Regions from separate parts of the Enterobacter sp. UNJFSC 003 genome, predicted to be linked through region 3. Evidence: riboswitches for the same ligand, from Rfam matches in the RefSeq annotation. Region 3 holds a riboswitch; each other region holds the start of a gene.
The links. Region 3 has a riboswitch for thiamine pyrophosphate ahead of thiB (thiamine ABC transporter substrate binding subunit). Riboswitches for the same ligand answer to the same signal wherever they lie in the genome.

Region 1: it holds a riboswitch for thiamine pyrophosphate, as region 3 does, so the genes downstream of both, thiM (hydroxyethylthiazole kinase) here and thiB (thiamine ABC transporter substrate binding subunit) in region 3, are expected to answer to the same signal.
Region 2: it holds a riboswitch for thiamine pyrophosphate, as region 3 does, so the genes downstream of both, thiC (phosphomethylpyrimidine synthase ThiC) here and thiB (thiamine ABC transporter substrate binding subunit) in region 3, are expected to answer to the same signal.

The regions. Positions count from the first base shown of each region.
Region 1 is NZ_JBAKHK010000001.1:422,870-432,597, reverse strand. It holds gene V5P19_RS01955 (mandelate racemase family protein) at 1-189, opposite strand, end outside; gene fbaB (class I fructose-bisphosphate aldolase) at 457-1,509, opposite strand; gene V5P19_RS01945 (nucleoside permease) at 1,759-3,036, shown strand; gene V5P19_RS01940 (ADP-ribosylglycohydrolase family protein) at 3,033-4,037, shown strand; gene V5P19_RS01935 (PfkB family carbohydrate kinase) at 4,034-4,987, shown strand; gene V5P19_RS01930 (GntR family transcriptional regulator) at 4,961-5,707, opposite strand; gene thiD (bifunctional hydroxymethylpyrimidine kinase/phosphomethylpyrimidine kinase) at 5,750-6,550, opposite strand; gene thiM (hydroxyethylthiazole kinase) at 6,547-7,317, opposite strand; TPP riboswitch at 7,353-7,449, opposite strand; gene V5P19_RS01915 (hypothetical protein) at 7,721-8,122, shown strand; gene V5P19_RS01910 (hypothetical protein) at 8,357-8,875, shown strand; gene V5P19_RS01905 (PAAR domain-containing protein) at 8,886-9,662, shown strand; gene V5P19_RS01900 (hypothetical protein) at 9,723-9,728, shown strand, end outside.
Region 2 is NZ_JBAKHK010000020.1:6,662-16,389, reverse strand. It holds gene V5P19_RS22515 (PTS lactose/cellobiose transporter subunit IIA) at 1-241, opposite strand, end outside; gene V5P19_RS22510 (PTS sugar transporter subunit IIB) at 241-549, opposite strand; gene V5P19_RS22505 (diguanylate cyclase) at 730-2,271, opposite strand; gene thiH (2-iminoacetate synthase ThiH) at 2,606-3,739, opposite strand; gene thiG (thiazole synthase) at 3,739-4,506, opposite strand; gene thiS (sulfur carrier protein ThiS) at 4,508-4,708, opposite strand; gene V5P19_RS22485 (HesA/MoeB/ThiF family protein) at 4,692-5,447, opposite strand; gene thiE (thiamine phosphate synthase) at 5,440-6,078, opposite strand; gene thiC (phosphomethylpyrimidine synthase ThiC) at 6,082-7,977, opposite strand; TPP riboswitch at 8,057-8,168, opposite strand; gene rsd (sigma D regulator) at 8,223-8,720, opposite strand; gene nudC (NAD(+) diphosphatase) at 8,817-9,590, shown strand; gene hemE (uroporphyrinogen decarboxylase) at 9,629-9,728, shown strand, end outside.
Region 3 is NZ_JBAKHK010000004.1:230,472-240,199, forward strand. It holds gene araB (ribulokinase) at 1-1,174, opposite strand, end outside; gene araC (arabinose operon transcriptional regulator AraC) at 1,511-2,356, shown strand; gene V5P19_RS13145 (DedA family protein) at 2,485-3,252, shown strand; gene thiQ (thiamine ABC transporter ATP-binding protein ThiQ) at 3,249-3,944, opposite strand; gene thiP (thiamine/thiamine pyrophosphate ABC transporter permease ThiP) at 3,928-5,538, opposite strand; gene thiB (thiamine ABC transporter substrate binding subunit) at 5,514-6,497, opposite strand; TPP riboswitch at 6,529-6,629, opposite strand; gene sgrR (HTH-type transcriptional regulator SgrR) at 6,666-8,321, opposite strand; gene sgrT (glucose uptake inhibitor SgrT) at 8,410-8,562, shown strand; gene V5P19_RS13175 (sugar efflux transporter) at 8,682-9,728, shown strand, end outside.

The DNA of each region.
Region 1 (9,728 bases), on a different contig from region 3:
GTTAACCACATACGGACGCACCACTTCCGGCGGCGCGAACGCGTACCCTTGAGTGCCATCGTCTGCGGTGAGGGTCAGCATCGCCATTTTTGCCATGCTTTCCGCCCCCGGATGGGAATGTCCTGCGCTGTCGGAAACCCGACGCGTCGGATACTGGAAGACGGTGACGTTTACAGATTCGATTTTCATTATCAGTCCTTAACACGACAGAGGTTCAGTGTGTCTTGTATTTTGAAAAGCTGTTTCGAAACTAACTGTAAGCGCAAAATTCGTCCGCTGCCTTAGACAAATTCCGCTAAGCTTCGACCATTTTTTGTGCATACGCACGACGAGGAGTGACAGTTTTCACAAAAGAAAGCGGAACTGTGACGGGGATCGGAAGGGATGTTTGAATGAAATAAAATAGGGTTTCGAATTTTCTGTATCCCTCTCCCCGATAGGGAGAGGGGAAAATGATTAAGCAATCGTCACTTTGCTATCCAGATACACGTCCTGGACCGCGTTAATCAGCTTCACGCCGTCGGCCATGGTTTTCTTAAACGCCTTACGGCCGAGGATCAACCCCATGCCGCCCGCGCGCTTGTTGATCACCGCCGTGCGCACCGCGTCGGTCAAATCGGTGTCACCGCCTGCCGCACCGCCGGAGTTAATCAGCCCTGCGCGGCCCATGTAGCAGTTCGCCAACTGGTAGCGCACCAGATCGATCGGGTTATCGCTGGTCAGCTTGCTGTAGACGCGGTCATCGGTGTAGCCGAAGTTCACCGCCTTATAGCCACCATTATTCTCGGCCATTTTCTGCTTCACAATATCGGCACCGATCGTGGCCGCCAGATGGTTCGCCTGACCGGTCAGGTCCGCGGACACGTGGTAATCCACGCCGTCTTTTTTGAATGCGTTGTTACGCAGGTAAGCCCACAGCACCGTCACCATTCCCAGCTCGTGCGCGCGTTCGAAGGCGGCAGAGATCTCTTCTATCTGACGACGCGACTGTTCAGAGCCAAAGTAGATGGTCGCCCCGACCGCCACCGCGCCCATATTGAATGCCTGCTCGACGCTGGCGTACAGGGTCTGGTCGTATTCGGTGGGATAACTCAGGGTTTCGTTGTGGTTTAGCTTAACGAGGAATGGAATCCGGTGGGCATAGCGCCGCGAGACGGATGCCAGCACGCCGTAGGTCGATGCCACACAGTTACAGCCCGCTTCAATCGCCAGCTCAACAATGTTCTTCGGATCGAAATAGAGCGGGTTGGCGGCGAAGGACGCCCCCGCGGAGTGCTCTACGCCCTGGTCAACGGGCAGAATAGAGAGATACCCGGTACCAGCGAGCCGCCCGGTGTTGTAGAGCGTCTGCATGTTTCGCAGTACGGCTGGCGGCCGGTTATTGTCAATCATCACGCGGTCTACGTAATCGTGGCCAGGCAGATAAAGCTGCTCGGCTGGAATGGTCATACAACGATGCTGTAAAAGGCTGTCGGCGTCTTTGCCAAGCAACTGCGCAATATCAGTCATAGTGATGCTCCCGTAAGTCCGACGTGAGTCGGAGCGTGTATCCAGGCCCGCCGTTTTGCAGGCAGACTAAGCCTGGTACCGACTTAACAGATTTTCCACCTTCTGTATTTTTTTTCAGCACAATCTGCTGGCTCGATTCGTGTACAACAAAACTGTTACATTGATCAAACAATCACCACAAAGGTATTTAAAAGGTATTATTGAGTGGTATGTTAAAGGCGTACCCTCTCTGACATGCAGGATTAAACAATGAAAACGAAAGTCCAACTGTCATTCATGATGTTTGTTGAATGGTTTATCTGGGGCGCATGGTTCGTACCGCTGTGGCTATGGCTGAGTAAAAGCGGCTTTACCGCCGGGGAAATTGGCTGGTCTTATGCCTGTACCGCCATTGCGGCGATCCTCTCACCTATTCTCGTCGGCTCGCTGACCGACCGCTTCTTCGCGGCGCAAAAGGTGCTGTCGGTCCTGATGTTTGCTGGCGCTGTCCTGATGTACTTCGCCGCGCAGCAAACTCAGTTCAGCACCTTCTTCCCGCTGCTGCTGGCCTACTCCCTGACCTATATGCCGACCATCGCGCTGACCAACAGTATCGCGTTCGCCAACGTGGATGACGTCGAGGCTGATTTCCCGCGCATTCGCGTGATGGGCACCATTGGCTGGATCGCCTCCGGCCTGGCGTGCGGATTCCTGCCGCAGATGATGGGCTACAGCGACATCTCCGATACCAATATTCCGCTGCTGATGACCGCGGCCAGCTCGGCGCTGCTCGGCGTGTTCGCGCTGTTCCTGCCCAATACGCCGCCAAGGAGCACCGGCAAGCTGGATATTAAAGTGATGCTGGGGCTGGATGCGCTGATCCTGCTGCGCGATAAAAACTTCCTCGTGTTCTTCTTCTGTTCGTTCCTGTTCGCGATGCCGCTGGCCTTCTACTACATCTTCGCTAACGGCTATCTCACCGAAGTGGGGATGAAAAACGCCACCGGCTGGATGACGCTCGGCCAGTTCTCCGAAATCTTCTTTATGCTCGCGCTGCCGTTCTTTACCAAACGCTTTGGTATTAAGAAGGTGTTACTGCTGGGTCTGATTACCGCCGCCATCCGCTACGGGTTCTTTGTTTACGGCGGGGCGGAACAATACTTCACCTACGCCCTGCTGTTCCTCGGCATTCTGCTGCACGGCGTGAGCTACGACTTCTACTACGTGACCGCGTATATCTACGTGGACAAAAAAGCGCCGGCGCATATGCGTACCGCTGCGCAAGGCTTGATTACGCTGTGCTGTCAGGGCTTTGGTAGCCTGCTGGGTTACCGCCTGGGCGGCGTGATGATGGAAAAAATGTTCGCTTACAAAGAGCCGGTGAATGGGCTGACCTTCAACTGGGCCGGAATGTGGACGTTTGGCGCAATCATGATTGTGGTGATTGCCGTGCTGTTTATGCTGTTTTTCCGCGAATCGGATAAAGAGATCGCCGCCATTGAGGTGGTCGAAAGCGATTCTGCGCTGACACAAGGGGAAGTTAAATGAAACAAGAACGTATTCTCGGTGCTCTTTACGGGCAGGCGTTAGGGGATGCGATGGGCATGCCGTCGGAGCTGTGGCCGAGAAAGCGTGTGAAAGCACACTTCGGCTGGATCGACCGTTTTCTACCCGGCCCGGCGGAAAACAATGCTGCCTGCTATTTCAACCGCGCAGAATTCACCGACGATACGTCGATGGCGCTGTGTCTGGCGGATGCGATTATTGAGTGCGACGGGGAAATCAACGCGGATGTTATCGGCAAACATATCCTGCGCTGGGCGCTGGATTTCGATGCATTTAATAAAAACGTGCTCGGCCCGACCTCCAAAATCGCGCTGAATGCGATTCGCGACGGCAAGCCGGTGAGCGAGCTGGAGAATAACGGCGTGACCAACGGGGCGGCAATGCGTGCCTCCCCGCTGGGCTGTCTGCTTCCCGCCACCCGCCTTGAACATTTTGTTTCACAGGTGGCGCTGGCCTCCAGTCCGACCCATAAATCGGATCTTGCTATCGCGGGTGCGGTGGTCATTGCCTGGGCGATTTCCCGCGCCGTTGAGGGTGAGTGCTGGCAGAACATCGTCGATGCGCTGCCGGGCATTGCCCGCTTTGCGCAGGAAAGTCACACCACCACCTTCAGCGCATCGCTGGCAGCGCGCATTGAGCTGGCACTTAAAACGGTGCGTGAAGCCAACGGCATAGAATCTGCCAGCGAGCAGGTGTACCAGCTCGTTGGGGCAGGCACCAGCACCATTGAGTCCGTTCCGGCGGCCATTGCAATGGTCGAGCTTGCAGGAACCGACCCCAACCGCTGCGCCATTTTATGTGCCAACCTCGGAGGTGATACCGACACGATTGGCGCAATGGCGACGGCAATCTGCGGGGCGCTGCACGGCGTACAGGCGATTGATCCGGCGCTCAAGGCCGAACTTGATGCGGTGAATCAGCTTGATTTTGACCACTACTGCGAGAGACTCCTGCACTTCCGGGAGCAAAGGGAGGGCGTATGAATTCGCTGGCACCACGCCTGGAGACATTGCACGCCACGCGGCCCGTCACGGTGCTGGGCGCGGCGGTTATTGATGTGATCGCCGATGCCTACGCCCTGCCCTGGCGCGGGTGCGATATCGAGCTTAAACAGCAGAGTGTGAATATCGGCGGCTGCGCGCTCAATATTGCCATCGCCCTGAAGCGGCTCGGCATTGCGTCACAGAATGCGCTCCCCGTAGGGCATGGCGTGTGGGCAGATATTATCCGCAATGCGATGGCAAAACAGGATCTGCAGAGCGCCGTGGAAGCCGAAAGCGGGGATAACGGCTGGTGTCTGGCGCTGGTAGAGCCTGACGGCGAACGGACCTTTATGTCGTTTAGCGGCGTAGAAAACCAGTGGCAGCCCGCCTGGCTTGAGGCGCTCAACGTGCCGGCCAACAGCCTGGTCTATTTGTCCGGCTATCAGCTGGCCTCGCCGTGCGGCGAGCTGCTGACGGGCTGGCTGGAAGGGTTGCAGGACGTCAGTGCCTTTATCGATTTTGGACCACGCATTGCGGATATTCCCGACGCGCTGATGGCGCGCGTGATGGCCTGCAAACCGATCGTGTCGCTTAATCGTCAGGAGGCGCAAATTGCCGCAGAGCGACTGGGGGTTACTGTGGAAATGCTGGGCGCTTGCTGGCAGCAGCGCTTCCACGCCGCGCTTATTGTGCGTCACGATAAAGACGGAGCAATGTGGTATGACGGCGCGGACTCGGGTCACGTTCCGGCATTTCCCGCCACGGTAGTGGATACTATTGGCGCGGGGGATAGCCATGCGGGCGGTACGCTGGCCGGACTTGCAGCTGGCTGGCGTCTGGCTGATGCGGTGCGGCTGGGTAATGCGGTTGCGGCTTGGGTGGTCAGCCACCGTGGCGGCGATTGTGCCCCAACGCGCGAGGCGTTACTCCTCGCACACAAAGACGTATAGATCGCTCCGGCAGTAGCTGATGCTATACTCGATCGGCCGGTGCTGTTGGTCAAGCGCAACCTGCTTGATTACCAGCACCGGTATTTTATCGTCCATCTTAATGTGCGCCTGAAATTCACTGTCCGGCATGCGGGCGCTTACCCATGAGCGGGTGCGCTGCGGGAAGATATTCTGGCTGCGGAAGTAGTCGTACAGTGAAATCCCTATCTCATCCGGATCGGGGATAAACGCCACCGGCACCCAGGACTCTTCAATCGAGACGGCGTCATCATCAACATAGCGGATGCGCTTAAGCAAAAAGACATCGCTTTCCGGCGCTAACGACAGCTGGTTCGCCACCTCCTCTGGACACTTCACGACGCGTTTGTTGACCCACAGCGTGTTAGGCGTTTTGCCGCGCAGCACCACCTGCTGAGAAAAGCCGCGCGCCTCTTTGAGTGAATACTCGAAGATATTGTTGATTTGGGTTCCGTAACCGCGGGAGCGCGTCACTACCCCCTCTTCCTCCAGCGCCTGCATCGCTTTACGCACGGTAATGCGCGACACGCCGGTTAACTGGCTCAGATCGCGCTCGCCGGGCAAAATATTCCCGTGCTCCAGCATGCCGCTTCGTACCGCATTTTTTACCGTTTCGGCAAATTTCAGGTACAGCGGCGTGTTGTCCGGCGCGGCGATCCGTTCATTCAGTTGAGCGATTAACCGGGTATGCGCTTGTTCCATCTCTGTTTTCTCAGGCGTGGTGTTTCCTGCCAGTATACTGGGTTACCACCACGCATGAAAATGATGAACCGGCCCAATACCGTGACCTACTTCCAGAGTATCGGCTTTTGCCAGCGCCGCGGAGAGCCAGATTTTAGCTTCGCCCACCGTATCGGCCCAGCTTTCATGCCGGGGCCGCAGCGCCGCCAGCGCGGCAGAGAGCGTGCAGCCCGTGCCGTGGGTGTTTATGGTTTGCACGCGCGCCGCGGTAAAACGCATTTCGCCATCGAGGGTAAAGAGCCAGTCCGGGCTTTCGGCATCATCAAGATGACCGCCCTTCATCAGCACCGCGTCGCAGCCCATCGCCAGCAGCGCGTTCCCCTGCGCTTTCATTTCGCGTTCAGTTTGCGCATGCGATGTGCCTAACAGCGCGGCGGCTTCCGGCAGATTGGGCGTGATCAGCGCCACCTGCGGCAGCAGCTTTGTGCGCAGCGTCTCCACGGCGGAGGCGGAGAGTAGCGGGTCGCCACTTTTCGCCAGCATGACGGTATCCAGCACCACGTTTTGCACCTGATAACGCTTAAGCCGCTCGGCCACCGCTTCCACAATGTCCGTTTCGGCCAGCATGCCGATCTTGGTGGTATCAATACGAACGTCGCTGAACACCGAATCCAGCTGCGCGGCAACAAAATCCGGATCGATTCGGTAGACCGACTGCACGCCGCGCGTGTTTTGCGCCACCAGCGCGGTAATGACGGAACAGCCGTATGCGCCAAGGGCGGAGAAGGTTTTCAGGTCAGCCTGGATACCCGCGCCGCCGCTGGGATCGGTACCGGCAATGGTCAGAGCGTTAATCCGCTTCATGCCTGCTCCTCCAGCATATAGAGTGCATCCAGGAACGCGCTGGCAAAACTGCCCGGGCCCCGGGACTGCGCTACAGCGGCCGTTCCGGCACGCTTCATCCATCCGCAGGCGGCTGCCACGTTGTCTAACCTGTCACCCGGCAGCGAACAGCTCGCCGCCACAACCGCCGAGAGCGCGCACCCCGTACCGACGACGCGAGTCATCAGCGGGTCGCCCCCCGTTACCGTGCGGGTTTGCTGCCCGTCGGTGATGTAGTCCACCTCTCCCGTGACCACAACAATGGCATGGGTCTGAAGCGCCAGCGCCTGCGCGGCGGGTAACGCCCTGGCAGCGGTATCGGTCGTATCGACCCCACGTCCGCCCGCGCTCATTCCGGCAAGCGCAAGAATTTCAGAGGCATTGCCGCGAATGGCTGCGGGGTTGAGGGCGAGAATTTGATGGCAAAAACGCGTGCGAAACGCCAGCGCCCCAACAGCAACCGGATCGAGCGTCCAGGGCTTGCCTGCCGCCACGGCGCGCTCAATCGCACGTCGCATTGCCTGGGCGCGAGATGACGTCAGCGTGCCCACGTTAATCAGCAACGCATCGGCGAGCGCGGCAAACTGTTCGGCTTCTTCGGCTTCAATTACCATTGCCGGAGAAGCGCCCAGAGCGAGCAGCACGTTGGCCGTGAAGGTTTGTACGACATCGTTGGTCATACAGTGCGTGAGCGGGGAACGGGTTCGGAACTGATGTAAAACGTGTAGATCGAGCAGGTCAGGCTGCATGGTTTCGCTCCTGCCTTGCGTGAAGAAGCGATGACCGGGAAGGCATCTGACTTCCCTACGCTGGCATTATCCAGATCAGGTAATACGGGTATTTCTCAGCCTTCACAAAGAAGGGCACCCCGAGTCAAATAAAACAAAATCAAAAGGTTGCGATTAACGCCCCGTTAATCCCTGTTCTGGATCATGCCAGCGGAAAGCCAAAGACTCAACCCTAAAAAATGCTCTGTGTGCAAGCTTGTGTCCCAAGTTGTGGCTCATAGCACCAAACACCGAACACAAAAAAGGCCGGGTTTCCCCAGCCTCAATAGCACAATTGAAGGTGCCTTCACAAACCTATTTACCTAGATGTGCTCTTAGCTTAGCGGTGCCGATAGACATAGCCGCGCCAGGTGACATTCTGTTAGTGGAACTAGTAGACCGCCTGAGCAGTCTTAACGCTGAGAATTGGGAAGCACTGAAAAGCCAGATCGATAGTAAAGGTTTACGGGTGGTAGCTCTCGATCTGCCTACCAGTCACGTTGTATTAGCCGCACAGGGGGAGCTTGTGCAATCCATGTTGGCAGCTATCAACGGTATGATGTTAGAAATGCTGGCAGCAACCGCCCGTAAAGACTACACAGACCGCCGCCGTCAGGCAGAGGGTATCAGCAAAGCGAAAGCTGGGGGCGCTTACAAGGGCCGTCCAGTAAATGAGAAGCTACACGAACAGATCCGCGCATGGTATGAAGCAGGTAAGACAAAGAGCGAGATCCATCGCCTCACAGGTGCAGCAAGAACCACCATTAACAAAGTGCTGGCGGCGTAAACCTCCCCCGTTTCGGGGCCACTTGGTCCCTGATATCTGGGTATTGTCGGGGTAAAAAACCGGGAGAGGCTCAAATTGCGCTTAATAGCTCAACTAATGGCGCAAAGCATCGCCCTCTCTCCCAAATCTTCTGTTACGAAATGTAGTTTCACTTAGATCTAATGCTTGTTGCGCATGTGGTTATTGTTTGTAAAATGACCTCTGTGATTATTTCTATAATCAGTAAAGGGACTTATGAAACAGTACAACAACGATCCTACCCCTGAAATTCTTTCATCTTTTGATAAACCAGCGTTCAGTGATAAAAAAATTGCTGAAATGGGTCAACAATGGCAGGAACTCATTACTAAACAGCAAACCGAACTCCAACAGCATCCAGTGAACGAGATCTTTCGCATCGAGATTGAAGGAAGTCTGACTCGTGACGGTGGCATACTCAAAACCGCAACATCCACTTCGGAAGTCGAGATCAGCACAGGTCAAAAACTCGGGGTCGCTCAAACTCAGGATGCAGTCGTTTATCCCGAGGGTACTGAGGCGACAATAATCAGTGGTGCAGGAGAGGCTGAACATAATAACGCACGCCGTAGCGTTGCTCTTGTCGGCAGTCGTCTCAGCAATGGAGATGAAATAACAAGTACCCCTCAGGGATCAGAAATACTGGTTCTACGTCGTGGCATTCCAGCAGCAAAGGGATTTCTTGTTGATAACTTTGAAGTAGACAAAATGTTGGCAGCAGAAACTGCTCACTGAGGGATCACTGATGGTAACGCAAAGAACACTTGCAAAGCTGGGTAATAAAACGAGGTACGGGCACATCGTTTCTGCCTCATCAACTATTTTTGATGAAGACCACAATCCATTGGTGAGGGCTGGTGATAAAGCATGGTGTGATGTTTGCAAAGGTGCTTTTGAAATCAATGCAACCTATACAGGACTCCTCGAAGCGGGTTTCATCGCGGGTGATGGAGACCTGGTTTTATGTCACTGCAAAGATAACTTTGTGATCGCCATGTCCGGCTTCACTGGGGAACGTCATCCGGGATTCATGAGCGCTAAATCAGCAGTCGCTGCTGTACCTTTGGTGCAACAAGCCCAGCAGGAACCAGAACAACACGCCCAGACAGCGAAAAAGAAAACAGGCACAGACGCTGGTTTTGCCGTTCTCCCCTATGGCGCCACCACAGAAGCCTGGCAACGCTTGTTATTCACAGGCACCCCACCAGCAGGAGCAAAGGAACTATTCTCTACACTGAACGGCCCGGATGAAAGATACAAAGCTGGTTCGATTATGCTTCTGGTTGATCCTAATAAGCAGGACGACGAACAGATCGCCCACATGAAAGCCGCGAAAGCGCGAGTAGATGCAGCATTGGCCCCCTTGACGCATGAGGAAGCTAACTTACTGCACAAACACTACGCTACCATAGCTAATTTCACCAGCTACGCTGATACAGGAATTGGTCTTGCTGCTGATCCTGTTGGAAAATACTTTGAGAGTATCGAAAAAATACTCCAAGAGATCCAGGAAACATATTAAAACACCTACTTAACACGTGGTGCATTAATTGGTGAACAATTTTATGTACGACGCAGCCAGTTGTTT
Region 2 (9,728 bases), on a different contig from region 3:
GGTGATCCTGAGAGTGAACGGTGATCAGGTTTACCGGAAGCTTTCCGGTGCCTTCATCAAGACCAATAAGCTGCGTCTGAATAGTGTGCGCATGCTTAACGTATTCGCGTGACTCTTCCATCGCTTTTTCGGCTTCGTCAAAGTCGCCTTTGCGCGCCATCTGCAATGCTGTAAGCGCAGCACTGCGCGCCGCACCCGCGTTGACCAGCAATTCCATGATTGTTGTTTCTAAGTCTTCCATTATGACTCCAGCAGCTTAAGCGCTTTTTCCAGTACGACATCGCCTTTCATCATGCCGTAATCCATCATGTCGATCACCGCGACCTTTTTGCCAAGCGGTTCGGCCTGCGCCTGAAGTTTTGCCAGCTCGTATTTAACCTGTGGCCCCAGCAATACGATGTCAGCCGCCGCGATGTTGTCTTTAAACTCCGCGACCGGAACGGCTTTAATGGTTACTTCAACCCCTTTTTTCTGCGCGGCGTCTTTCATTCGTTGAACCAGCATGCTGGTTGACATCCCCGCTGCACAGCATAAAACGATGTTCTTCATAGTCAGCCTCGATCTACATGTGTTTATTGATAATTATCCCGTGCAGACCGCTTCAACAACCGCTTTACCGCGATTGTGTGTCAGGCATCACAAAGAAATCGGCATTTTTCTGAAACCGGTTACAATTTTACATTGAAGTACAATATGCCCGTTGATAAGGGCATATTGAGCGGTGAGGAACTAGCTGTCGGAGGTGCGGATAATGCGGTTTTTGCCCTTCTGTTTCGCGCTATAGAGTGCGGCATCAACGCCACCTACAAACTGCTCCAGCGGTTCGAAGTGCCATTCTCCCAGACCCGCACTGAAGGTGACGCGGAGGTTTTCTTCTCGCCATTCCCGTACTTCTACGGCAGTGCGCCATGATTCCAGCAGCGAGTGAGCGGACGTAATCAGTTCAGACTTGAAGATCACCGCGAACTCTTCTCCACCGTAGCGGTACACCGAGACGTGATGCGGTTGCATAATTTGAATCCCTTCCCGCGCCACGTTACGCAAAACGATATCGCCGCTCAGGTGACCCCAGGTGTCGTTTATCGATTTGAAGTTATCAATATCAATCAGCGCCAGTGCAAAAGGTTGCTGTGCAGTGAATAGCTCATCGATATCGTTGTCGAAAGCGCGGCGGTTTTTACAGCCCGTCAGCGCATCGTGAGTGGCCTGGCGGACATATGCCAGCTCGCGTTCTTTGTTGGTCTGAATCGTATGTGTCAGCATCGCCTCAAGGCGAGGCGCCTGGCTGACGTCCCCGGTTTTGATGGCGTTGATAATCGTCATCAGCACGGTTCGTGAGGCGTGGCGCAGGTACAAGCCGAACAAAATGATAATGATTGCCGCCAGCGCAAACCCCCAACCGACGATGGTGGTTTCATGGCGGGTGATTTCAGTGAGCGTGGCGCCAGATACTCTATAGATAACAAACCAGTCCGGGTTAGTGAAGGAGTAGTAATAATACCAGGCATTGGTTTTCCGATCGTAAAGATGGCCTTCGCCGCTGGTCATTTTGTCCATTAGCGATTCGCTTACGTACGGTTTAAAGAGCGCACCCGTATCGGGATGAAGCACCACGGCACCATCACGCTCAACGACGAAGAACTCACCTTGTACGGGAGCCACCATCTGACGCAGGGTGTACCCCATTGATGTTAAATCGAGATGAAAAGCGATTGTGCCCTTTAATCTGCCTTCCGGTGAAATCACGGGCTTGTAGAGCGTGACTGTCGGGTGATCGGTAAAATAGTCCATATAGGGGCGTGTATAGTGGCTGAAGATACTGGCTTCCGCCTGCGCAACGAACCACGGACGTGTTCGGGCGTCATACGTTTTGCTTTTATCTGTCGGGAGGACTTCCGGCGCCCGCAGAACCTGTCCTTGGGTATCTGCCAGGGAGATTGAAGACACCGTCGGCATGAGGTTTTGTAAATGCATTAACATCTGCAGCCCTGCTGCAGGATCGGTATTTACGGTCGTATCTAGCCTGTTATTGCGGGAAAAGAAGGTGGCGGCTCGTCCGAGGATATAGTCGTTTTCACGCAGGATAGACTCGGTGTAGTTCACCGCCAGATTATGGGTGAAATTACCATTAATCTTATGATAATCCTCAAGGAAACCCTTACGCTGCAACAGCGTAATAAATACGGCGATCAGAATAAAACTAAACAGGATCCCCGCGAAACTGACCATTATGGGTCTGGTGAAAGAGAGCTTTTTGCTATGAATTGCCATGAGTTGAACATCAATCCTGATGGTTTACACGTTGCGTGAATCGCTATCCTCTCAGCTTAGTCGCTGTCTGGATGATGGCTGACCATTATAGGAATATTGCCGGGCAACAGGATGATTTATCTTAAGGAATAATCGGAAATAACGCATTTATTTTAAGAATTAAAAAATTTTGTGGTTTAGAGAGAAGGCAGGGCGAAACGAGGAAGAAGCTTTTCGCCCTGGTCAGCGTCCGTTGCTGACAACATAAGAATAAAAAAACGCGTAAAATCTAACAATTACCTAATGATATTGTTACGAGCCACCTCGATATCTTTCAGCGAGGTTGCAGCGCGTTTCAACGCAGTTGCGAAGCTCTTCCCAGCCAGCTGTCCCAGTCTTTCCAGACGGGTTGTAGACCTTGCGCGATCAGGGCTGCAGCCACCTCTTCCGGACGTCGTCCGTCATGTGGGGCGAACTGCTCCAGCTCTGGATGGTCATCGGCATAGCCGCCGGGCTGTGTTTTGGAAAATGCGCTGACGTTGTTAATCGCCAGCGGGATTGCTCGATCGCGAAACGCCGGCGATTCCCGCGTGGAAAGAGAGAGCTCGACCTCCGGTGCAAGCAGGCGAAATGCACAGATGGTTTGCACCAGCTGGCGTTCGTCCATCAGCGACGCTGGCTCGATTCCTCCTGCGCACGGGCGCAGCCGGGGAAAGGAGATGGAGTAACGGCTCTGCCAGTAATGCTGCTGCAGCCAGAGCAGATGCTCGGCAACCATGTAGCAATCCACTCTCCAGCTGTCGGACAGCCCGACCAGTGCGCCGAGACCGATTTTATCGATCCCTGCGCGTCCCAGCCTGTCCGGCGTTTCTAGCCGGAAGAAGAAATCTTGTTTCTTTCCCTTCAGATGATGCCGCGCATACGTCGCCTCGTGGTAGGTTTCCTGATAGACCATCACCCCGTCGAGTCCGAGGGTTTTTAGCTCAGCGTATTCCTCTTGCAACAGAGGCTGCACTTCCATCTGTAGCGATGCAAACTCGCGGCGAATGGCGGGAAGGTGCTGACGAAAATAGTCCATCCCAACGTGACGTTGATGCTCGCCCGTGACCAGGAGCACATGTTCGAAACCCATTTCCCGTATGGCCGCACACTCTCGTGCGATTTCACGTTTATCAAGGGTTTTGCGTTTTATGCGGTTGCTCATGGAAAAACCGCAGTAGGTGCAGTCATTGGCGCACAGGTTCGAAAGATAGAGCGGCACGTAAAAGCTTACCGTATTGCCAAAACGCTGGCGGGTAAGCCGCTGGGCACGCTGGGCCATCGGTTCAAGATACGCACTTGCCGCCGGGGAGAGCAGTGCCATCATGTCCTCCCGAGTCAGATGCCGGGCATTGAGCGCGCGCTCCACGTCAGCAGGTGTTTTACTGTTAATGCGCAGGGCAATATCGTCCCAGTTAAGCGCTCGCCAGCGATCGATAAAGGTCGTCATTAGAGCGCCTCCAGAAAACCGGTCAGCGGGCTGGTGGCCTGAGCCTGATAGCTGCTTGCGCCTGGGCCTGATTCTCTTGCAAGCCTGCCGGCTTCCACCGCCAGGCGGAACGCGCGCGCCATCATCACCGGGTTATCGGCGACCGCAATAGCCGTGTTCACCAGTACCGCATCGGCGCCGATTTCCAGCGCCTGCGCGGCATGGCTGGGTACGCCGATACCCGCATCAACCACCACCGGCACGGTGGCCTGCTCAATGACGATTTGCAGCATCGCACGGGTTTCCAGCCCCTGATTAGAGCCGATGGGGGCGCCCAAGGGCATCACGGCGGCGCAGCCGACTTCTTCGAGACGTTTGCACAAAACGGGATCGGCTCCGCAGTAGGGCAGAACGATGAAACCTTGCTGGACCAGCTTTTCAGCTGCTTTCAGCGTTTCGATGGGGTCGGGCAATAGCCAGCGAGCGTCAGGGTGAATTTCCAGCTTCAGCCAGCGGGTACCGAGAGCTTCACGTGCCAGCTGAGCGGCAAAAATTGCCTCTTCGGCCGTTTTTGCGCCGGAGGTATTCGGCAGCAAGGTGACGCCAGCCTCCAGCAAGGGCGCCAGAATAGCATCGCTGTGATGGCGTAGATCCACGCGCTTCAGCGCGAGCGTGACCAGTTGACTGCCGCTTTCACGGATGGCATCAACCATCAGCTGTGGGGAGGCAAATTTTCCTGTTCCGGTAAACAGATGTGAATCAAAGACTTTATCGGCAATACGTAACATCTCATCCTCCTGCAATAACCTGAAATAGCAGGATTTGGTCACCTTCTGATACCTGCTGATGTTCCCACTGCTCGCGCGGCAGGATCTGTTGATTGAGCGCCAGCGCCGTTCCCGGCTTAAGCTGACGCAGCTTCTCGAGCAGTGCGGCCACGGTGAGACCTTCATCGCACTTTAGGGGTTCATCGTTAAACAGAATGCGCATTGCGGCCTCCGCATACCGGGCATTGGCTGGCCCGGTGTAATGCCAGATGGCGCCAGCCGATGGAGCGGCCGTCAAACAGGCGCAGCGTATTGCGCTCCGTCTCCATGCCGCTCAGAAGCTTAATGGCCTCCAGCGCCTGCAGGGTGCCCATCACACCCACCACGGGGCCCAGAATGCCCGCGGTACGGCAGTTGCGCTCAGGCTCGAAATCGTCTGGCCACAGGCAGCGATAGCAGCCCTGCGCCCAGGGCGGCGTCAGCACCATGAGTTGTCCGCCAAAGCCGACCGCGCTGGCGGCGATCAGTGGCGTATTCTGCGCCACACAGGCGGCGTTGATCGCCTGGCGAGTCGCCATATTGTCGGTGCAATCGAGCACAACATCCGCAAGGGCGACTTCACGTTGCAGGCTTTCGCCGCTGAGCCGCTCCTGCCGCGCAATCAGCTCAATATCCGGGTTCAGCTGGTTCAGCCGTTGGCGAGTGATATGCACTTTGGGCAGGTTGATGTCCTCGGTAGTAAAGAGGATTTGCCGCTGCAGATTACTGAGATGCACCTCGTCGTCGTCGGCCAATACCAGCGTGCCGATACCTGCGCCTGCCAGATAGAGCGCAGCGGGCGCGCCCAGGCCGCCCAGGCCGACGATCAGCACCCGGCTGGCGAGCAGCTTTTGCTGCCCGTCAATGGCGATATCCTCCAGCAGGATCTGTCGGCTGTAGCGCATAAAATCACGGTCATTCATCATCGCCTGCTCCTGCCAGCCGTAAAAGCTGAGCGGTGGCGGCTTGCCAGTCTGCGGCCTGGGTGATGGCGCTGACGACGGCGATACTGCCGACGCCGGTGTCGAGAACGGCGGATGCACGCGCAAGGCTAATGCCGCCAATGGCAACGGTGGGATAATCCTCCAGGCGCCGGATATGGCCGGCCAGCTGCGCCAGCCCCTGCGGCGCAGAAGGCATCTGTTTGGTTTGCGTCGGGAAGACGTGACCAAGCGCGATGTAGGAAGGGCGAGCCCCCAGCGCTACGTCGATCTCCATATCGTCGTGCGTTGACACGCCGAGGCGTAAGCCCGCTTCGCGAATGACGTTCAGGTCCGTTGTCTCCAGGTCTTCCTGACCCAGGTGCACGCCGTAAGCCTGATGCTTAACCGCCAGTCGCCAGTAGTCGTTGATAAACAGGCGGGCGGCGTAGCGTCGACCCAGAGCAATGGCGGCGATAACGTCGGATTCCACCTCTTCATCGCGTTTGTCTTTGATGCGTAGTTGGAGGGTACGAACTCCTGCCTCCAGCAGACGCGCGATCCATTCCACGCTGTCTACCACCGGATACAGCCCTAAACGAAAGGGCACACGAGGAAAATCAGGCTGATACATTACTCACACCTCCTCTTTTTTGAGGTAGATTTCGCCGCCTTTGGCGCGGAAGTTTTCTGACATGTCTGCCATTCCCACTTCGATCGCCTGCGCGGCGGCGTAATCACGCACCTCCTGGCTGATTTTCATCGAGCAGAATTTCGGCCCACACATGGAGCAGAAGTGCGCCACTTTGCCAGATTCCTGCGGCAGGGTTTCGTCGTGATACGCCCGGGCGGTGAACGGGTCGAGGGCCAGGTTGAACTGATCTTCCCAGCGGAATTCAAAACGGGCCTTGGACATGGCGTTATCGCGAATTTGCGCGCCCGGATGACCTTTCGCCAGATCAGCGGCGTGTGCGGCGATTTTGTAGGTGATAAGGCCTTGCTTCACGTCCTCTTTGTTTGGCAGACCGAGGTGCTCTTTCGGCGTGACATAGCAGAGCATGGCGCAGCCGAACCAGCCGATCATTGCCGCGCCAATCCCGGAGGTGAAGTGGTCGTAGCCCGGGGCAATATCCGTGGTCAATGGCCCGAGAGTGTAAAAGGGCGCTTCGTGGCAGTGCTCTAGCTCTTCGGTCATGTTGCGGCGGATCATCTGCATTGGCACATGCCCCGGGCCTTCAATCATCACCTGCACGTCATATTCCCAGGCGATTTTGGTCAGTTCACCCAGCGTATGAAGCTCGGCAAACTGCGCTTCGTCGTTAGCGTCGCGGATCGATCCTGGACGCAGGCCATCACCCAGCGAGAGTGAAACATCATAGGCGGCACAGATTTCGCAGATCTCGCGGAAGTGTTCGTAGAGGAAGTTTTCCTGATGATGAGACAAACACCATTTCGCCATGATCGAACCGCCGCGCGAGACAATCCCGGTCAAACGCCTGGCGGTCATCGGCACATAGCGTAGCAGCACGCCGGCATGAATGGTGAAATAGTCCACGCCCTGTTCAGCCTGCTCCAGCAGGGTGTCGCGGAACGCTTCCCAGGTAAGGTTTTCAGCAATGCCGTTCACTTTTTCCAGCGCCTGATAAATCGGGACGGTGCCAATCGGCACCGGGCTGTTGCGCAGGATCCACTCGCGGGTTTCGTGGATATAGCGCCCGGTTGAGAGATCCATCACCGTGTCCGCACCCCAGCGCGTCGACCAGACCAGCTTTTCAACCTCTTCTTCGATAGAGGAGGTAACGGCTGAGTTACCAATATTGGCGTTGACCTTCACCAGGAAATTGCGGCCAATGATCATCGGCTCGGATTCAGGGTGGTTGATGTTGGCAGGAATAATGGCGCGACCGGCAGCGACTTCATCACGCACAAACTCAGGCGTAATATTTTCTGGCAGACGAGCGCCAAAACCTTCGCCCGGGTGCTGGTGGCGCAGCACCTCGCTGCGGATACGCTCGCGCCCCATGTTTTCACGGATGGCAATAAACTCCATCTCTGGCGTGACGATCCCCTGACGCGCATAGTGAAGTTGGGTAACGCATTTGCCTGGCTTAGCGCGTTTCGGCGTCAGCAGGCCGGTGAAGCGCATCGCGTCCAGACCGTCGTCGGCCAAACGCTCTTTCGTGTAAGCCGAGCTTTGCTCGTTTAGGTCTTCGCTATCGTTACGCGCGTGAATCCATGGCTGGCGAAGCTTTGCCAGGCCTTGTTGAACGTTGATAGCAACGTCAGGGTCGCCGTACGGGCCGGAAGTGTCGTATACCGGTACAGCTTCGTTATCCTCAAACTGCGGATTCTCTTTACTGCCGCCGATGAGCGTGGGGCTGAGCTGGATTTCACGCATCGGTACACGGATATCCGCCTGAGAGCCGGCGATGTAGATACGATTCGAGTTTGGGAAAGCGGTGCCTTCCAGGGTGTCGATGAAGCGTTGTGCGTGTGCGCGCTGTTCGCGGCGGGTCAGTTTAGTGATAGACATAGCTCATTCCAAAAGTGAAGGACATGGCTTGTCAGACGACGGATGAAGCAAGAGGAGATCGCCACGGGGGCGATACAACAGCAGTTTGACTCTTGTTCCCTTCGCAGGTATTAGCCTGATCAGGTTCCGCGGATCCCGAATTAACGGTCTCAGCCCGCGCGTTTACGCGCTGGGCACTCCGACAAGAAAAATCCCCCTCGTGAGAGGGGCGAATCGCTTTAAATTACGCGTTAACGACGAAGAACTCAAGCAGGGCGCGCGATGTTATCTTCGCTGTCGACATTCAGGTTGTTATCAAGGACGAGGGCAATCAGCTTATCTTCCAGCGTGAACCTCTCCTCCAGCGCTTCGCCGAGATCGGACAACGCTTTCTGAAACTCCAGATAATTATCGTGATCGATCGCGTTCTCAAGCGTGGAATCGTAGTAATCCATAATCTGCTGGGTATTGGCTTCCAGCAGCGGGCAGAGTTTGCTTGCCGTTAAATACGGATTTGTGCCTTCCATTTCGCGGACAATACGTTCATAAATATTGAAATGTCCGTCGGAAAGGTAGTCGACCAGACTCTGACAAAAATCATCGAGCGCTTTTTCATTCAAGCGCATGAAGGATTCTTTGCCAGGCTTAATACCGACCAGATTGTAATAAGCCACGAGTAGATGCTTGCGCACGTGTAGCCAGCGATCCACCAGTTTGTTACTTCCTCTAACGCGCTCAGACAGGCTTTCTAGCTGGTTTAACATGGTCGACTCCGCAAGGTTTAGAATTGAATCTGCTTACCCAAAAATGTAGCCACAATGCTAACAACATGTCAGTGAAGCGAAGGTAGTGCAATAGATATGGATCGTATTATTGAAAAATCAGATCTTGGTTGGTGGATCGTCAGTCACGAGCAAAAGTTATGGTTGCCCAACGGGGAAATCCCCTATGGTGCGGCGGAAAAGTTCGATCTTGCGGGCCAACCTGCACTGAGGATCGGCGAATGGCAGGGCGAATCCGTGTGGTTGATCCAACAGGCACGCCGTCAGGAAATGGGATCTGTTCGTCAGGTGCTGGATCTGGACGCTGGACTGTTCCAGCTGGCGGGCCGAGGCGTGCAGCTGGCGGAGTTTTATCGCTCACATAAATACTGCGGTTACTGCGGGCATACCATGCACCCGAGCAAAACCGAGTGGGCGTTGCTCTGCAACCATTGCCGCGAGCGCTACTACCCGCAGATTGCGCCATGCATTATCGTGGCGATCCGTCGCGATGATTCCATCCTGCTGGCACAACACACGCGTCATCGTAACGGTGTGCATACCGTCCTGGCCGGGTTCGTCGAAGTGGGCGAAACGCTGGAGCAGGCGGTGGCGCGTGAAGTGATGGAAGAGAGCAGTATCAAGGTTAAAAATTTGCGTTATGTCACCTCTCAACCATGGCCGTTCCCGATGTCGCTGATGACGGCGTTTATGGCCGATTATGATAGCGGTGAGATCGTTATCGATCAGAAAGAGCTGCTGGAAGCGAATTGGTATCGTTACGACAATTTGCCGCTGTTACCGCCGCCGGGCACCGTGGCGCGACGCCTGATTGAAGATACGGTTGCAATGTGTCGGGCCGAGTATGAGTAGTGTTACACTGAGGCCATGACGCTTAAGGAACTGCAAAAATGACCGAACTGAAGAACGATCGTTATCTGCGTGCGCTGCTGCGCCAGCCCGTTGATGTCACCCCGGTGTGGATGATGCGCCAGGCGGGACGCTATTTAC
Region 3 (9,728 bases):
GGAGATGATCAAGAGAGGGATTTTTTGCCCAGGCATCGGTGAGCTGAGGCAGAAGCTGTTTTTTACTCTCTGCAATCTGGGTTTTCAGTTCTGGATGCGCTGCCGCCAGCCGATCCAGCGGCCAGCCCAGCACCCGGCCAAACCAGGCGTAAATATCACCAAACGCGGACTGACCTGCTTCGAGGCCGATAAAATCTGGCACCACGCTACCGTCAACCTGCCCACAGATGCCTTTTACCGCACGGTCGCCCACGCTGGCTTTATCCGCCGTCAGAATGTCGCAGGTGGACGTGCCGATGACTTTCACCAGCGTATTGGGCTGTGCACCCGCGCCGACGGCACCCATGTGGCAGTCAAACGCACCGCCGGAGATCGCCACGTTTTGCGGCAACCCTAAACGTTTCGCCCATTCTTCACAGAGCATGCTTACCGGGACGTCAGCGGTGAAGGTGTCGGTAAATAGCGGATACTTCAGGTTCTTGTTAATAATCGGGTCGAGTTCATCGAAGAACGCGGCAGGAGGCAGACCGCCCCAGCTTTCGTGCCAGAGTGATTTATGACCGGCGCTGCAGCGGCCGCGGCGGATATCCTGTGGGCGGGTGGTGCCTGAAAGCAGGGCCGGAACCCAGTCGCACAGTTCAATCCAGGACGCGGCAGCCTGCGCCACCGAGGCATCTTCACGGGTGACGTGCAAAATTTTGGCCCAGAACCATTCGCTTGAGTAGATGCCGCCGATATAGCGCGAGTAGTCTGTTTTTCCGGGCTGGTGGCACAGGCGGGTGATGGCTTCGGCCTCTTCGACGGCGGTATGGTCTTTCCACAGCACGAACATGGCGTTCGGGTTGTCGGCAAACTCGGGGCGCAGCGCCAGCACGCGGCCTTCGGCATCGACAGGCGCTGGGGTAGAGCCGGTGCTGTCGACGCCAATCCCGACGATCTCGGCTCGCTGTGCGTCTGAAAGGTCAGCCAGTACGGTTTTGACTGCCGCTTCCATCGACTCAATGTAGTCACGCGGGTGGTGACGGAACTGGTTATTTGGCGCATCGCAGTAGCGCCCCTCTTGCCAGCGTGGGTACCACTCGACGCGGGTCGCTATTTCCTGACCGGTCGTACAGTCCACTGCCAGCGCGCGAACCGAGTCGCTGCCAAAATCGAGGCCAATCGCAATTGCCATGGTGTTGCTCCATCAAAAAACAGGTATGAGAGAACATTAGAGACTGGGCGCGAAAATCGTCAGGCAGGATCCGCTAATCTTATGGATTAAATTGCTGTTGCAATGGAAAGTGTGACGCCGTGCAAATAATCAATGTGGACATTTCTGCCGTACTTATAGACACTTTTGTTACTGCTTATCTGGCCACTCTGGCGGAAAAATCAGGGGAAAAGGCTGAAACATGGCGGACGTAAAAGAGGCGTGATGCTTTTTGGAACTTTTCGCGGCCCATTTTTAACCTGCTTTTAATGATATGGACAAATGGTTTCCTTCAGGACCCTTGGGAGAACTGAATCTATGGCCGAAACGCAAAACGATCCCTTACTGCCGGGCTACTCGTTTAACGCCCATCTGGTGGCAGGGCTTACCCCGATTGAGGCCGAAGGCTACCTCGATTTCTACGTCGATCGACCGCTCGGGATGAAAGGTTTTATTTTGAACCTTACCGTGCGTGGGGAAGGGGTCATCAAAAACGGTGACCAGCAGTTTGTCTGTCGCCCTGGCGATATGCTGTTGTTTCCGCCGGGGGAGATCCACCACTATGGCCGTCATCCGGATGCGAAAGAGTGGTATCACCAGTGGGTTTACTTCCGCCCGCGCGCCTACTGGCAGGAGTGGCTCTCGTGGCCCGCTATTTTTGCGCACACCGGATTCTATCGTCCTGACGAGGCTCATCTGGCGCAGTTTCGCGAGCTATTTGCCCAGATTATCGAGGCCGGGCAGGCAGGCGGGCGCTACGCCGAGCTGCTGGCCATTAATCTGCTGGAACAGGTCTTACTGCGCAGAATGGAAGCGATTAACGAATCGCTTAACCCGCCGCTGGATAACCGCGTGCGCGACGCCTGCCAGTACATCAGCGATCACCTTGCCGACAGTCAGTTTGATATCGCCAGCGTGGCCCAGCACGTCTGCCTTTCACCGTCACGTTTGTCACATCTCTTCCGCCAGCAGCTTGGCGTGAGCGTGCTGAGCTGGCGTGAGGACCAGCGTATCAGTCAGGCCAAGCTACTGCTCAGCACCACTCGAATGCCTATCGCTACCGTTGGCCGCAACGTGGGCTTTGAAGATCAGCTCTATTTTTCCCGCGTATTTAAAAAATGCACGGGCGCCAGCCCCAGTGAATTCCGCGCAGGGTGTGAATAAAGGGTAAAAAAAGAGAAACAAACAGGTGAACTCTGGCAGCTACTTGTAAACTATTCAGACAATTGTTGTCTTGACGCGGCGCTGGGCGCTAATCAGAATCGCTGATTCGTTTTCTGACCGGAATAGTTATGCAGGCATTGCTGGAACATTTTATCACCCAGTCCGTTACGTATTCGCTCATCGCCGTTGCGCTGGTGGCGTTTCTGGAATCGCTGGCGCTCGTCGGGCTAATCCTGCCCGGTACGGTCATGATGGCAGGGCTTGGGGCGCTGATTGGCAGCGGTGAAGTCAATTTCTGGCAGGCGTGGATGGCCGGTATCGTCGGCTGCTTGCTCGGCGACTGGATCTCCTTCTGGCTGGGCTGGCGCTTCAAAAAGCCACTGCACCGTTGGTCGTTTATGAAAAAGAACAAAGCGCTGCTGGATAAAACCGAGCACGCGCTGCACCAGCACAGCATGTTCACGATCCTCGTGGGCCGCTTTGTCGGGCCAACGCGTCCGCTTGTGCCCATGGTTGCCGGGATGCTGGATCTGCCTGTCGCAAAATTCATCGTGCCAAACATCATCGGCTGTGTGTTCTGGCCGCCGTTCTACTTCCTGCCGGGGATCCTCGCCGGTGCGGCCATCGATATCCCTGACGGCATGAATAGCGGTGAGTTTAAGTGGCTGCTGTTGGGCACGGCGGTGCTGTTGTGGCTGGCGGCATGGTTGTGCTGGCGGCTGTGGCGCAGCGCAAAAGCGAGTGTCGATCGCCTGACGCGTTATCTTCCACGCAATCGCCTGCTCTGGCTGGCACCCTTGACGCTGGGCGTTGCGGTTGTGGCGCTGGTTGCGCTTATCCGCCACCCGCTGATGCCGGTATACGGTGAGATCCTGTTGAAGGTCGTGAGCCGCTAATGTATTCCCAGCAGGTGCGACGCGCTTGCTTTTCCGCCCATCAACGCTTCAGTTTCACCATCCCATAAAATACGTCCCTCCGCGATCACCACCGATCGCGGCGCAATGCGCACAGCATCTTCAATGCTATGTGACACCATCAGCATGGTCAGCTGCTGGCGCTGGCAGACGTCCTGCACCAGGGCAAGCATCTCCTGTCTCAGCGCGGGATCGAGTGCGGAGAAAGGTTCATCCAGCAGCAGCACCGGCTGCTCGCGTACCAGACAGCGGGCCAGCGCCACCCGCTGCCGCTGGCCGCCGGAAAGCTCGCCGGGCAAGCGGTCAAGAAAGGCGGTAATGCCCATCTGCTCGGCAATCCTTTCCAGCTTTTGACGCTGCGCGTCGTTGAGCTTTAGCCCCGGATCCATACCTAGCCCGATGTTTTGCCGTACCGTCAGATGGGTGAACAGGTTATTTTCCTGAAACAGCATCGACACCGGACGTTTTGCCGGTGGAGTATGGGTATGATCGCGGTTTTCAATCTCTATCGATCCGCTTGCCGGCTGCAGAAAACCGGCGATCAGATTAAGCAAGGTACTCTTTCCTGCTCCGCTCGGGCCAAGCACCGCAATCATCTCGCCCTGACGTACCGAGAGGGTGAAGCGCATGGGCAGGTGCTGGTAGAGCCAGGTTACATCAATCAGTTTTAACATCACGCCCCGGAATTTTTTCGATAACGGTAAATAACGCAAAGCACAGCAGCAGCAGCAGCAGCGCGGTGACGGCGCCGTCCTGACTTCGGTAAGAGCCAATTTGCTGATACAGCCAGAACGGCAGCGTGCGGAACTCTTCATTGCCGAAGAGCGCTACCACGCCAAAATCACCAATTGAAAGCACGCAGGCGAAGGCCAACGCCTGAGCCAGCGGGCGTTTCAGGGCACGCAGTTCGACAATTTTCAATCGCCGCCATCCCTGCATGCCGAGCGACTGGCACAGCAAACTGTAGCGGCTGTTGATATCGCGCATCGGGTTTTCCAGCACCTTCAGGGCGTAAGGGATCGCCATCAGGGCGTTGGTGAAAATCACGATGCCGTCAGCGCGTTCCGGCAATCCAATGGTGCTGTTAAACAGTAAAAAGAATCCCGTCGCCAGCACGATCCCCGGCATTGCCAGAATCAGCATGCCTGTCAGTTCCAGCGCGTGTCCGGCTTTTTGGGCCTGACGTGCATAGAGTTCGCGGCTGCTCCACAGCAGCATCATGGTCAGGATGACGCACAACAGCCCGGCGGCCAGCGCAATGCGCAGGGATGTCCAGGTTGCTTGCCAGAGGACGGGCTGTTGCAACACGGACAAAAGGCTAACGTTCAGGCCATCAACGATGACGGCCATCAGGGGCGGCAGCAGAAGCAGTAGCGACAGTGCGATAAGACACGCATCGCTGATGCGGCTGTGCAGGCTATCCTGCGGATCGCGCCAGCCTGTAATCTGATTACTACCTGGCGGAATGGCTTTGCTTAAGCGCTGGCTCAGCAGGACCAGCGCAAGGCAGCACATCATCTGCACCATTGCCAGCAGCGCGGCCCGGCCCGGATCGTAGTCGTAACTGAGCGCCTGATAAATGGCCAGCTCAATGGTTGTTGCCTGCGGTCCACCGCCGAGCGAAAGTACGGTGGCAAAACTGGCGAAGCAGAGCATAAAGATAAGGGCTGCAACGGGCGGGATTTGCCGGCGCAGCCATGGCCATTCAACAAAGCGGAAGAATGATCCGCCGCGCATTCCCAGCTGCGCGGCAATCTGCCGCTGTTCGCCGGGGATATTCTCCAGCGCCTGGAGGAAGAGTCGCGTTGCCATCGGCATATTGAAAAAGATATGCGCCAGCAGAATACCCTTCAGCCCGTAAGGGGAGAAGGTCCACTCCAGTCCGAGAGCCGCAAAGAGCGACGCCAGCCAGCCCTGGCGACCATACACGCTCAGAATGCCGAATACCGCCACCAGAACGGGCAGGATCAGCGTCATGGCACACAGTCGTAAAAGCGCCTGCCTGCCGGGGAAGCGCCTGCGGTAGAGCGCCCGTGCCAGGAAAATAGCCGGAATGACGGACAGCAATGCAGAGAGAAATGCCTGCCAGAAAGAGAAACGGATGACGTGCCAGAGATAGCTGTCGTGCCAGATCGCGCGCAGGTCGCTTTCTGGCGCGTTAAGCCACAGCGCCAGAAATGCGCCCAGGCTGACCGCCACCATAAGAATAGCGGCGAGCAGACCCGGGACCAGCCAGCCGGGAATTAGCGGCTGACGGCGCGTTGCCATTCACTTACCCATGCTGCACGCTGCGCGGCGACTTGCTGCGGCGTAAACTCCAGCGAGACCTGTGGTTTGGTCAGTTGCTCAAAGCCCGTCGGCAGCGCCACGTTGGTCACCGGATACATCCAGTTGCCGGTCGGAATGGCATTCTGGAATGCAGTTGAGACCATAAATTTCAGGAACTTCTCGGCCAGTTCCGGCTGTTTACTGGCGGCGGTTCGTGCAGCCACTTCCACCTGCAGGTAATGGCCTTCAGCGAAATTGGCGGCGGCGTAGTTGTCTTTCTTCTCGGCAATAATGTGGTAGGCCGGGGACGTGGTATAGCTCAGCACCAGGTCACTTTCCCCTTTCAGGAACAGTCCGTAGGCTTCGCTCCAGCCCTTAGTCACGGTGACGGTTTTAGCCGCCAGTTTTTGCCATGCTTCTGGCGCTTTATCGCCGTAAACTTTCTGCATCCACAGCAGCAGACCCAGCCCCGGCGTGCTGGTGCGCGGGTCTTCGTAAATGACACGCCATTTCTGCGTGCTCTCAACCAGCTCTTTCAGGCTTTTAGGCGGGTTTTTCAGCCTGTTTTTGTCATAGACGAATGCAAAGTAGCCGTAGTCGAATGGGACAAATGTGTCGTTTTTCCAGCCGCCCGGAACGTTGACGGCATCTGCGGCTACGCCGCTTTTGGCAAACAGTTTGGTTTGCGACGCGGCATCCAGCAGGTTGTTGTCCAGACCAAGGACCACGTCGGCTTTACTGTTTTTGCCTTCCATACGCAGACGGTTAAGCAGCGAGACGCCATCTTCCAGCGCCACGAACTTCAGCTCGCACTGACAATCGGCTTCGAAGGCTTTTTTGACCACCGGGCCAGGGCCCCAGTCGGCAGAGAACGAGTCGTAGGTGTAGACCGTCAGGACGGGCTTAGCAACGGCTGGTAGCGCAAACAGCACCAGCAGTGGAAGAACTTTTTTTAACACTTTGCACCTCAATGTTGAGTGGCAAAGGATTTTGAGCGACAGCCTCAAATCCCTTCGCCGGCGTTATCCGGATCAGGTTCGACGGGTATTATCTCAGCGCACATCAGTGATGCAGCACCCCGTTGAGAACGGCGGTATTGTAATGATTTGGTGAATATTACGAAAGCGTTATGGATCCGGCGGTGCAAACCAGGCAGATTTAAAATCAAACCAGCCGAGCGTGTTCATTCTCAATCCTCGCATACTGCGCTGGCCCTGGATCATCAACCAGTGGTGGATCAAGGGGACGATCGCCTGTTCTGCCAGTAGCTGCTGACACCATGCGGCCAGATTCATCTCTCCTGCGCGCCACAGGGCGGCATCCTGCTGCCAGTCCCGTTCGATACAGTGCTGGATCAGCGGGACCTCATACAGGTGTGAGAAGAGCGAAAAATCAAGCGGTAGGGTGAAGTTGGCGCTGTTCAGCCAGATGTCGCTCACGATATCGCCGCGATGCCATTCATCATAGTCGACTTCCTGAATCTCCAGCCTGACCCCAACGTCTGCCAGCAGTTTGGTCATGATCCTGGCGATAAACCGATGCTCAACGTGTTCACGGTAGTAGCTCAGGGTAATGGACTCCAGTCCGGCGGGTTTCTCACTGTACACCGGGCGGGCGTGGTGCCAGCGGGGAAGCAGGCCGTAAGCGGGGAACCAGTAGGTCTGATAATGCTCTTCCGCATGATAAATCAGGTTGGCAGGGGCCAGAATGTGGCTTACCCACTGGCGCACCTCACGATTGGCCCCGCGATGGGTACGGCTGTCAAAAAGCATATAATAGCAGCCTTCCTCAAGACGACTCTCGACGGCCTTTTCACCCGTCGTCGGCCCTTCCAGCGTTAGCCCCGCGCTCAGCTCCTCGTTAAGATCCGGCAAAACCCAGACGTTCACCTCATCAATCAACGCCCGGTAGCCAAAATAATCATCAAACGCACGGATCTTTAGCTGGTTGTTGTTATTGCGGGCAACAGAGTAGGGGCCGGTGCCGATGGGCTGGCCGGAAAAGTTGTTCATCGATTCCCACTCGGCTGGCAAAATCATCGACGGAACATACCCCAGCAGCCACGGGAGCCATTTGTCCGGCTGCGACAGTTCAATATCCAGCGTCCATGCCGTTGGAGAATGAATGCGTGAAATATGCGAGTAGAGCGGCAGCTTGCGGGCGCGTTCTAAGGAGGCGATAACATCATGCATTTCCAGCTCACGTCCGTGGTGGAAATGGACGCCGGGACGTAAAAAGAAGCGCCAGTGGAGTGGGGAAAGTTGCTGCCAATGGTGTGCGATATCCGCTTCCAGTTCCCCATTTTCCTCATTTATCCGGGCCAGTCCGCTGAATATTTGTCGCGCCATATGGGTTTCTGAACGCCGTAACGCCGTGCCCGGTAAGAGGTTTTTCATCGGGCGGTAGTAGAGCACCCGCAGAATGTGGCGGCCCTGACGAAAACTGCGCCCGAGATGGGAGACCAGCATTTGGCGCACTGCCGCTTTGTCCCCCACCAGTTGCACCAGCTGATCGATCCTGTCCTGTTCCAGCAAATCTTCAGCACGCTGCTGCTGCAGCGCCAGTCCGGTATAGAGAAAAGTCAGCCGCGAGCGCTTCCCGCGCCCGGCCTCTGCCTCCCAGTTTAACCAGCCCTGCTGCTGCATGGTGTTGAGCAGGGTGCGCATATGGCGGCGCGAACAGTTGAGCAGGTCAGCCAGCTCGTTCAGCGTGGTCTCCTGGGGTTGCCCCTCACAGCACTGCCAAAGGCGGATGAATTGTTGTTGCAGACGACCGGACGCCATAAAAGGGGAACTCCTGACAAAAAATCAGCAATTTATTTATCCCTATATTAGGCCAATAATTCTTCCCGATGAAGCGAGGAGGTAAATTATGAAGAGGTCTACCGCACGTCAGTTTTATCAGCAGTACTTTTCGGCGACACAGGGAATGTCCTGGCTGGCCCGCCAGTGTGCAGAGCAACGGCTGAAAATGTTAGAGGAACTGATGCAGTGGGACGTTACGAGACCGGCCTCTTCTCGCTAACTCGCCTCGATCATGTGTGACTGAGTATTGGTGCTAATCACCCGCCAGCAAAATGTTTTTGCTGGCTTTTTTCGTTTACTATTTCACCCAATTCGATTTGCTTTCACAAGGACTTGCGCATGCTCTGGTTGATGACGATGGGGCGACGCCTGAATGGCGTGTATGCCGCTTTTATGCTGGTCGCCTTTATGATGGGCGTGGCGGGGGCGCTTCAGGCACCGACGCTGAGTCTGTTCCTGAGCCGGGAAGTGGGGGCTCAGCCGTTTTGGGTAGGACTCTTTTATACCGTCAATGCCATTGCAGGTATCCTCGTGAGCCTCGCGCTGGCGAAACGATCGGACAGCCAGGGCGATCGCCGTAAGCTGATCCTCTTTTGCTGCGCCATGGCGGTGGGCAACGCGCTGCTCTTTGCTTTCAATCGTGATTACCTGACGCTCATTACCTGTGGCGTCCTGTTGGCGTCGCTGGCGAACACCGCCATGCCGCAGCTTTTCGCCCTGGCCCGTGAATATGCGGATAACTCGGCGCGGGAAGTGGTGATGTTCAGCTCGGTGATGCGTGCACAGCTCTCGCTAGCATGGGTCATCGGTCCGCCGCTGGCCTTCATGCTGGCGCTAAACTATGGCTTTACCGCCATGTTTTCCATTGCGGCAGGGATTTTTGTCATTAGCCTGGCGCTGATTGCTTTTGCGCTGCCGTCCGTGGCTCGGGTCGAACAAACGACTGATAAACCCCTTACTCAGGTGAGCGGCTGGCAGGACAAAAACGTCCGCATGCTGTTTATTGCCTCTACGCTAATGTGGACCTGTAACACGATGTACATCATCGACATGCCGCTGTGGATCAGCAGCGATCTGGGCTTGCCGGACAAGCTCGCCGGGATCTTAATGGGCACCGCGGCCGGGTTGGAAATTCCGGCAATGATTCTGGCGGGTTACTACGTTAAGCGTTTCGGAAAGCGTCGGATGATGATCGTCGCGGTGGCGGCTGGGGTGCTCTTTTACGCGGGGCTGATCCTTTTCCATTCGCGCGAAGCGTTACTGGCGCTGCAGCTGTTCAACGCCGTGTTTATTGGCATTGTTGCCGGAATCGGCATGCTCTGGTTCCAGGATCTAATGCCCGGGCGTGCAGGCTCTGCAACCACGCTCTTTACCAATAGCATCTCG